Regions from separate parts of the Nocardioides sp. OK12 genome, predicted to be linked through region 2. Evidence: riboswitches for the same ligand, from Rfam matches in the RefSeq annotation. Region 2 holds a riboswitch; the other holds the start of a gene.

Region 1 (4,336 bases), on a different contig from region 2:
GGGTCCCCCCCCGCGAGCGTCATGAACGAGGCCAGCTTGGCGACCGCGCCGGAGTAGAGGCCGTCGGTGCCACCGCTGGTGTAGGCCTCGACCGCACCGTCCAGCGCGTCGGCGACCCGCGCGACGGTGGCCTCGTGGCCGCCGAGGGCGCGCAGCGCGAGGGCCACGTCGATGCTCAGGCCGTGGTCGTCGAAGTCGTACTGCTCGTTGCGCACGACCCCGTCGGTGAGCTGCTCGGACAACCAGCCGCCGGCCAGCGCGGCCTCGGGCGGCTGCTCGGCCCGGGGGGCCGCCTCGGGGGCCGTCGACTCCTCCGCGCCGCACGCGGTCGCGCCCAGCAGGGCGAAGGCCACGGCTGCGGCGAGCGGGGCTCGACGGCTCTGGCTCCTCACGGGGCTCCCCTCCGCTGCACGCGGCGGCGACCCGGTGGTGCAGGGGCGACACCGCTGCGGTCCTCGACAGCGTGTGATCGGTGCGCGTCACGCGGGTGCTCCGGCTCGCCACCCTGGGGCGGCCTACGGTTGCGGGTCAGCGCCGGACTTCGACCGGCTTCCCCCGACGTGCGCGGGTGTGGTTGGTGGGTGCAGCATACCGCCGTCGGCCCCGACGGCGGCATGCCAGCCTCACAGCCGACGACGGCGGCGTACCACCGCGACGCCGGCCAGGCCCAGCCCCAGCAGGGCGAGCACCGCAGGGGCGACCCAGGTCGGCAGCCCGTCGGAGTCGGTCGCGGGCACCGCGACCGGCTCGGTGTCGTCGAGGTCGACCACGGTGTCCTGGTCGTCGGCACCGGCGCTCTCCCCGGACTGCTCGGGCTCCTCGTCGCGCCCGTCCTTCGACCGCTCCGTCGCGCCCTTGTCCTTCTTCGTCCTCTTGCGGCCCTGCTCGGCCCCGGTGGTGGCCTCGTCCTCGACGGCGGCGCCGGCACTGGCGCTGCCCCCGGACGGCGCAGGTGTCGCCGGGGTCGTCGAGCCCGTGCCGCCCGAACCACCCGAGCCACCCGATCCACCCGAGGTCGAGCCCGTGCTGCCCGAGCCACCGGAGCCCCCCGAGCCGCCCGAGCTGCTGGGCGAGGGCGCGGCGGCCGGCTTGGTCGGCGGGGCGGTGCCGGGCTGCACCTGGCCCGACTGGTCGTCCCAGGCGAACCCGACCGAGCCGCCCTCGGGGATCTCGAGCTGGTCGACGCCCAGGCTGGAGTAGCTCCACGAGCCCGACGAGCCGTCGGACCACCACAGCGACCAGTAGGCATCGGCGGGCGAGGCGTTGACGCACGGGTCGTCGGCGGGCACGTCCTGCACCCGGCACACGAAGCCCTGCTGCCTGCGGGCCCGGGTCAGCGACACCCCGGCCGCGGAGAAGATCGCCGCGGCGCTGCTGCCGCCCTCACCGGTGACGCAGCCCGTCTGCTGCCCGCCACCGAGGCCCTTGAAGTCGACGACCACGGAGACGCCGCCGGCGTTGCTGCAGGTGGCGGCGCTCGCCGTCGGCGGGGCCGCCACCAGCCCCGCCGTCGCCGCGCCGAGCGCGACGACGGCGGACAGCAGGACCGAGCCGGTGCGGGAGCGGGAGCGGCGCAGGCTCACGCCTTGCACTCCACCTTGCGCAGGTTCTCCAGCGCCGGGGCGGCCTGGGCGGTCGCCCGGTGCCACTGGTCGGCGGTCAGCGTGGTGATGCCCTCCTTCTTGCCGCTCAGGAAGGCGGCGCGGTCGTAGGCGATCGCGCCCTTCTCCTGGGCCAGGGCCTTGTCCCGGCCACCGGCCTGCTGCTTCTTGACCCACTGCGCGGCGCCCTGCGCCTTGCCGCAGACGCCGGCCTCGCCGAGGGCCCAGCCGGCCAGGCCGGTGCTGTTGGAGTTCACCCCGGCGTCGGGGCCGCCGTCGAAGGCGCCGCCGTCGCTCTGCTGGCTGACCAGCCACGCGGTGGCGTCGTCGACCGCGGTGCGCACCTCGGCCGAGGGGGCCTCGATCTCGAGCAGGTTCAGCACCACCAGTGCGGTCACGTCGGCGCCCTGCTCGGGGTCGCCGGGGTCGGCGTCGCAGCCCTGCTCGGGGGCGTCGGCGGCGGCGAACGAGAGCCGGAAGTAGCCGGCCTCGCACTGCTGCTGCAGCAGGTACGACGTCACCGGCGCGGCCTGCTCGGCGCCCACGGACTGCAGCGCCTGGGCGGCGAAGGCCTGACCGATGGTGTTGGCGTAGTCGCCGTAGGAGGAGGAGTCCTGCAGGCGACCGGCGACCGGGGCCTCGGTGGCCACCAGGCCCTCGAGGCGCTCGACGAGGTCGACGCCGCCGAAGGCGGCCGGGTCCCCGCCGGTGCGGACCACGAAGGAGGCCAGCTTCGCCGTGGCGCCGGCGTACACGTCGTCGGAGCCGAAGTCGGCCCCGGTGGTGTAGCTGTCGACGGCGCCGGCGAGCGCGTCGCTGATCTTCGCGATCTTGCGGGCCTTGAGGCCCTGGGCGCGCAGCGCCAGACCGGTGTCGATGCTCAGGCCGTAGTCGTTGAACTCGTACTGCTCGTTGACGGCGACGCCGCCGTCGAGCTCGCCGGCCAGCCAGTCGGCGGCGGCCTGCTGCTTGTCAGCCGTGCCGGCCACGGCGGGCGTGGCGGCGGCCACGACGGCCAGGGCCGTGGCGGTGCCGGCGACGAGCGCCGCACCACGGGTGAGGGGGTGCTTCACGGGGTTCCTCTCCGCTGCGAGCAGCGGCGACGACCCCACGCGCGGCGAGGGCGACACCGCTGCGGTCCTCGACAGCGTGTGATCGGTACGCCGCACGAGGGTGCTCCGGCTCGCCGTCCTGGGACGGCCCACGGTTGCGGGTCAGCGCCGGAGTTCGACCGGCTTCCCCCTGCGAGGGCGTGCATGTGGAGTTGGTGAGCGGAGCGTACCGCCGCCGGGGCCCGGCGGCGGTACGCGCCCGTCAGGCGAGCTTCTCGAGCACCAGCTCGCGCACCCGGGCGGCGTCGGCCTGGCCGCGCATCTGCTTCATCACCGCGCCGATGAGCGCACCGGCCGCGGCGTGCTTGCCGTCGCGGATCTTGTCGGCGACGTCGGGGTTGGCGGCGATCGCCTCGTCGACGGCGGCGTTGAGCGCACCCTCGTCGGAGACGATGGCCAGGCCGCGGGCCGCGACGATCTCGTCGGGGGTGCCCTCGCCGGCCAGGAGCCCGTCGAAGACCTGGCGCGCCAGCTTGTCGTTGAGCGACCCCTCGTCGACCAGGGCCTGGACCCGGGCCACGTCGAGCGGGGTGACCCCGAGGTCGGCGATGTCGGCGCCCGAGTCGTTGGCGCGTCGCGCCATCTCGCCCAGCCACCACTTGCGGGCGGCCTGCGGCGCGCAGCCGGCGGCCACGGTGGCCTCGACCAGCCCGAACGCCCCGGCACCCACGGTGTCGCGCATCTCGAGGTCGGTGAAGCCCCAGTCGGCCTGCAGCCGCGCCCGCTTCTGCGTCGGGTTCTCGGGCAGGGTGCCTCGCAGCTGCTCGACCCACTCGCGCGAGGGCGCCACCGGGACGAGGTCGGGCTCGGGGAAGTAGCGGTAGTCGTCGGCGTCGGACTTCTCGCGACCGCTGGTGGTCACGCCGGTGTCCTCGTGCCAGTGCCGGGTCTCCTGCAGGATCGAGCCGCCGGAGCCCAGGATGCCGGCGTGGCGCTGCATCTCGAAGCGCACCGCGCGCTCCACCGAGCGGAAGGAGTTCACGTTCTTGGTCTCGGTGCGGGTGCCGAGCGTCGTGGAGCCCTTGGGGGCCAGCGACAGGTTCACGTCGGCGCGCAGGTTGCCCTGGTCCATCCGCGCCTCGGAGACCCCGAGCGCGACGATCAGGTCGCGCAGCTGCTGCACGTAGGCGCGGGCCACCGCGGGGGCCTTCTCCCCCATGCCGGTGATCGGCTTGGTGACGATCTCGATCAGGGGGATGCCGGCGCGGTTGTAGTCGACCAGCGAGTAGTCGGCGCCGTGGATGCGGCCGGTGGAGCCGCCGACGTGCAGCGACTTGCCGGTGTCCTCCTCCATGTGGGCGCGCTCGATCTCGACCCGGTAGGTCTCCCCGTCGACGTCGACGTCCATCCAGCCCTCGAACGCGATCGGCTCGTCGTACTGGCTGGTCTGGAAGTTCTTCGGCATGTCGGGGTAGAAGTAGTTCTTGCGCGCGAAGCGGCACCACTCGGCGATCTCGCAGTTCAGCGCGAGGCCGATCCGGATCGCCGACTCGACCGCGACCCGGTTGACCGCCGGCATCGCGCCCGGCAGGCCCAGGCAGGTCGGGCAGACCTGCGTGTTGGGCTCGGCGCCGAAGGCCGTCGGGCAGCCGCAGAACATCTTCGTGTTGGTGTTGAGCTCGA
Region 2 (4,336 bases):
CCCACGCTGGGGGCGCGGTGCGCGGCGCCCAGCACGCGGGTCAGCGTCTCGTTGTCGGGCGGCTCCCCGGTGAACTCGGCCCGCACGTCGCGGCGTCGCTCGATCGCCTCGTAGAGCGACATCGGGGAGGGCTCGGGCGCCGCCATCACGCGGCGCGCGCGACGTCGGCGAGCGCCTCGGCGCTCACCTCGCCCACCGGCAGGTGCTCGGCACCCAGGTGGCCGGCCAGCACGCCCGCCAGGCCCAGGCGCATCGCCCCGCTCTCGCAGTCGACGACCACGCTCGAGAGCCCCTGGGCGGCGAGCAGGTCGGCGGCCCGGCGCGAGCGGTCGACGGCGTCGGGGCCGCTGGTGGCGCGGCCGTCGGTGACCAGCACGAGCAGCGGCCGGCGCCGCGGGTCGCGCAGCCGCTCGACGGCGAGCACCCGGCCGGCCTCGAGGAGTCCCTCGGCCAGCGGGGTCCGTCCGCCGGCGGGCAGCTCCTCCAGGCGCCGGGCGGCGACGTCGACGGAGTGCGTGGGCGGCAGCGCCAGCTCGGCGGCGGCACCGCGGAAGGTCACCAGCCCCACCTTGTCGCGGCGGCGGTAGGCGTCGAGGAGCAGCGAGAGGATCGCTGTCTTGACCTCCTCCATCCGGCGGCGCGCGGCCATCGAGCCCGACGCGTCGACGCAGAAGAGCACCAGGTTGGACTCCTTGCCCTCCCGCGTCGCGAAGCGCAGGTCGGGCGGGCGCAGCAGCAGCCGGCCGCCGTCGCGGCCCCGGGCCGCCTGGTGGGGCGCGGCGGCGCGCAGGGTCTCCAGCAGGTGCACCGACCCGCTGCCGGTGGCCGAGGAGCCGACCCGGCGCCCGCGCTCGGTCGTGGCCCGGCTGCGACGCCCGGCCTCGCCCGCCCCGGTGCCGCGGGCGGTGAGCAGGCGGGTGCGGTAGGGCTGGCCCGAGGCCACGGTGGAGCCGGCGGCGGCCTGGGAGTCGCCGACGGGCGCGGGGTCCTGCGGGACGTCATCCGGGCGGGACGTCCCCTCGTCCCCAGCGGATGACGTCCCGTCGGGGCCGCCGGGGCTGTCGGGGCTGCCGGGGCTGTCGGGGCTGCCGGGGCTGCCGGGGTCGCCGGGGCCGTCGGGGTCCGGCTCGGGGTCCGGCTCGGGCTCGGGCGGCTCGGGCGGCTCGGGGAGGTCGTCGCCGAGCACCTGGTCGAGCAGGTCGTCGTCCATGCCGGGCGCGTCGAAGGGGTTGCGGCGGCGCCGGTGCGGCAGCGCCAGGCGGGCCGCGGCCCGGATGTCGTCGAGGACGACCCGGTCGCGGCCCTGCCAGGCGGCGTGCGCGACGGCGGTGCGGGCGGTGACGATGTCGGCGCGCAGCCCGTCGACGTCGAAGGCGGCGCAGACCTCGGCGATCTTCAGCAGCCCGGCGTCGGTGAGCTCGACGTGGGCCACCAGCTCCTGGGCGGTGCGCACCCGCTCGGTCAGCGCGGCCTGGGCGGCGGCGTACGACGTGGTGAACCCGGCCGGGTCGGCGTCGAAGGCCATCCGGCGCCGCACCACCTCGGCGCGCACGGCCGGGTCGCGGGGCGCGGCGACCTCGACGCTGAGCCCGAAGCGGTCGAGCAGCTGCGGGCGCAGCTCGCCCTCCTCGGGGTTCATCGTCCCGACCAGCACGAAGCGCGCGGCGTGGGTCAGCGAGACGCCGTCGCGCTCCACGGTGGCGCGCCCCATCGCGGCGGCGTCGAGGAGCACGTCGACGAGGTGGTCGTGCAGGAGGTTGACCTCGTCGACGTACAGCAGCCCGCGGTGGGCGCGGGCCAGCAGGCCGGGCTCGTACTCCGTGCGGCCCTCGGAGAGGGCGCGCTCGAGGTGCAGCGAGCCGAGCACCCGGTCCTCGGTGGCGCCGACCGGCAGCTCGACCAGGCGCACCGGGCGCGACTCGACGGGCGCGTCGGCGGCGAAGGGGCCGTCGGGGGAGAGGTGGGTGTCGTCGCGCGGGTCGCTGGAGAAGCGGTCGCCGGCGACGACGTCGATGCGGGGCAGCACCTCGGCCAGCGCCCGCACGATCGTGGACTTGGCGGTGCCCTTCTCGCCGCGCACCAGCACGCCGCCGACCTCGGGGGAGATCGTGGTGAGGAGGAGGGCGAGGGCCATCTCGCCGAAGGGACCGTCGGGGTCGTCAGCGCCGACAACGGCGCAGAAGGGGTACTGCTGTGGCATGGGAGGCTCCCGCTCGTCCGCCATCGGATAGGCGCCTCGAGGCCGGTCTTCGGACTTCCTGGACCGGTGCTCTCGCACCCTCCAGGTCACCGCAGCGGGCCTGTGCCGGACTTTCACCGGCTTCCCAGATTCTCCCCTCCGCGTCGGCTTGTCTCGACCGGGCCTCGGGGCACCTCGTGGCTTCGGCGTCACGATAGCGTCAGCGCCCGTGAGTCCACCCAGCCCGTCCACCGTCGTCGTGATCGGCGTCGGCGACGACGGCTGGGAGGGGCTCCCCGAGCCGCAGCGGCGCACCGTGCTGGAGGCCGACGTGGTGCTGGGCGGGCAGCGCCACCTGGCGATGCTGCCCACCGACGTCGACCAGCTGCGGGTGGCCTGGCCCTCGCCGCTGCGCGACGGGCTGCCTGCGCTGCTGTGGCAGCACGACGGGCGCCGCGTCGTCGCGCTGGCCTCCGGCGACCCGTTCGTCTCCGGCATCGCCGGCACCCTGGTCGGCCTGCTCGGCGCCGAGGCGGTCGAGGTGCACCCGGCCGTGTCGTCGGTGGCGCTGGCGCGGGCCCGGATGCGGTGGCCGGCCGAGACGGTCGAGGTCGTCTCCGTGGTGGGCCGCCGGCCCGAGACCGTCCTGCGCCAGCTCGCGCCCGGCCGCCGGCTGCTGGTGCTCTCCTCCGACGCCACCACGCCGTCGGTGCTGGCGCGGCTGCTGGTCGAGCGGGGGTACGCCGGCTCGGCGATCAGCGTGCTGAGCCACCTCGGTGGGGAGCGTGAGGCGCGGGTCGACGCCACGGTCGGGGCCTGGGCCGCCGATCCGCCGGACGTCCCGGCCCTCAACGTCGTCGCCCTCGACCTGCGCGGGCCCGTGGTCGGCTCGTGGGCCACGGGGCTGCCCGATGACGCCTTCGAGCACGACGGCCAGCTCACCAAGCGCGACCTGCGGGCGGCTGCCCTGGCGCGGCTGGCGCCCCAGCCCGGCCAGCTGCTGTGGGACGTCGGTGCGGGCGCGGGGTCGGTGGGCATCGAGTGGATGCGCGCCCACCCCACCTGCCGCACGCTCGCGGTCGAGGCCGACGGCGCCCGTGCCGAGCGCGTGGCGCGCAACGCCGCGCGGCTGGGCGTCCCCGGGCTCGAGGTGGTGCCGGGGCGGGCCCCCGACGCGCTGGCCGACCTCCCCGACCCGCACGCGGTCTTCGTCGGTGGCGGTGCCACTGCGCGGGGCCTGCTCGACCTGTGCCGCGACCGGCTGCGCCCGGGTGGGCGGCTGGTGGTGCACGGCGTGACGCTCGAGAGCGAGCAGGTGCTCGCGGCGGCGTACGCCGCGCACGGCGGTGAGCTGACCCGCACCTCGGTCGAGCACGCCGCTGCGCTCGGCTCGTTCACCGGTTGGACCCCCGCCCGGGCCGTGACCCAGTGGGCGTGGACCAAGCCCCTCCCGACCAGCCAGGAGCCATCGTGACCGTGCACTTCGTGGGCGCCGGACCCGGCGCCGCCGACCTGATCACCCTGCGCGCCGCGGCGCTGATCGGCGCGGCCGACGTGGTGCTCTACCCCGGCACCTACCTCGACGCCGCCGTGCTCTCCCACGCCCGCGACGGCGCGCGCCTGGTCGACACCCAGCACCTCGACCTCGACACGATGGTCGCCGAGATGGTGGCCGCCACCCGCGACGGCCTCGACGTGGTGCGCCTGACCTCGGGCGACCCGTCGCTCTACTCCGCGGTGGCCGAGCAGTCGCGGCGTCTCGACGCGGCCGGCGTGGCGTGGGACGTCACCCCCGGCGTCCCGGCGTACGCCGCCGCCGCCGCGCTGGCCGGGCGCGAGCTGACGGTGCCGCTGGTCGCGCAGTCGGTGGTGCTGACCCGCACCCAGGCACGCTCGACCGCCATGCCCGAGGGCGAGTCGCTGGCGGCGTACGCCGCCACCGGCGCCACGCTGGTGCTGCACCTGGCGATCACGCGCACCCGCGAGCTGATGGCCGAGGTCGCGGGGCACTACGGCAGCGACTGCCCGGTCGTCGTGGTGCACCGGGCCAGCCAGCCCGACGAGCTGCTGCTGCGCGGCACGGTCGGCGACATCGCCGACCGGGTCGAGGAGGCCGGGCTGCGCCAGGCCGCGGTGATCCTGGTCGGGCGGGCGCTG

The links. Region 2 has a riboswitch for cobalamin ahead of OCU29_RS12755 (magnesium chelatase subunit D family protein). Riboswitches for the same ligand answer to the same signal wherever they lie in the genome.
Region 1: linked by a shared signal. The riboswitch ahead of OCU29_RS02105 (hypothetical protein) and the one ahead of OCU29_RS12755 (magnesium chelatase subunit D family protein) in region 2 are both predicted to bind cobalamin.

What each region holds. Positions count from the first base shown of each region.
Region 1 covers NZ_BNET01000001.1:423,752-428,087, reverse strand. The annotation lists gene OCU29_RS02115 (hypothetical protein) at 1-392, opposite strand, end outside; cobalamin riboswitch at 486-556, opposite strand; gene OCU29_RS02110 (hypothetical protein) at 624-1,583, opposite strand; gene OCU29_RS02105 (hypothetical protein) at 1,580-2,674, opposite strand; cobalamin riboswitch at 2,752-2,872, opposite strand; gene gatB (Asp-tRNA(Asn)/Glu-tRNA(Gln) amidotransferase subunit GatB) at 2,916-4,336, opposite strand, start outside.
Region 2 covers NZ_BNET01000004.1:476,585-480,920, forward strand. The annotation lists gene bluB (5,6-dimethylbenzimidazole synthase) at 1-122, opposite strand, end outside; gene OCU29_RS12755 (magnesium chelatase subunit D family protein) at 146-2,200, opposite strand; cobalamin riboswitch at 2,223-2,392, opposite strand; gene cbiE (precorrin-6y C5,15-methyltransferase (decarboxylating) subunit CbiE) at 2,409-3,653, shown strand; gene OCU29_RS12765 (cobalt-precorrin-4/precorrin-4 C(11)-methyltransferase) at 3,650-4,336, shown strand, end outside.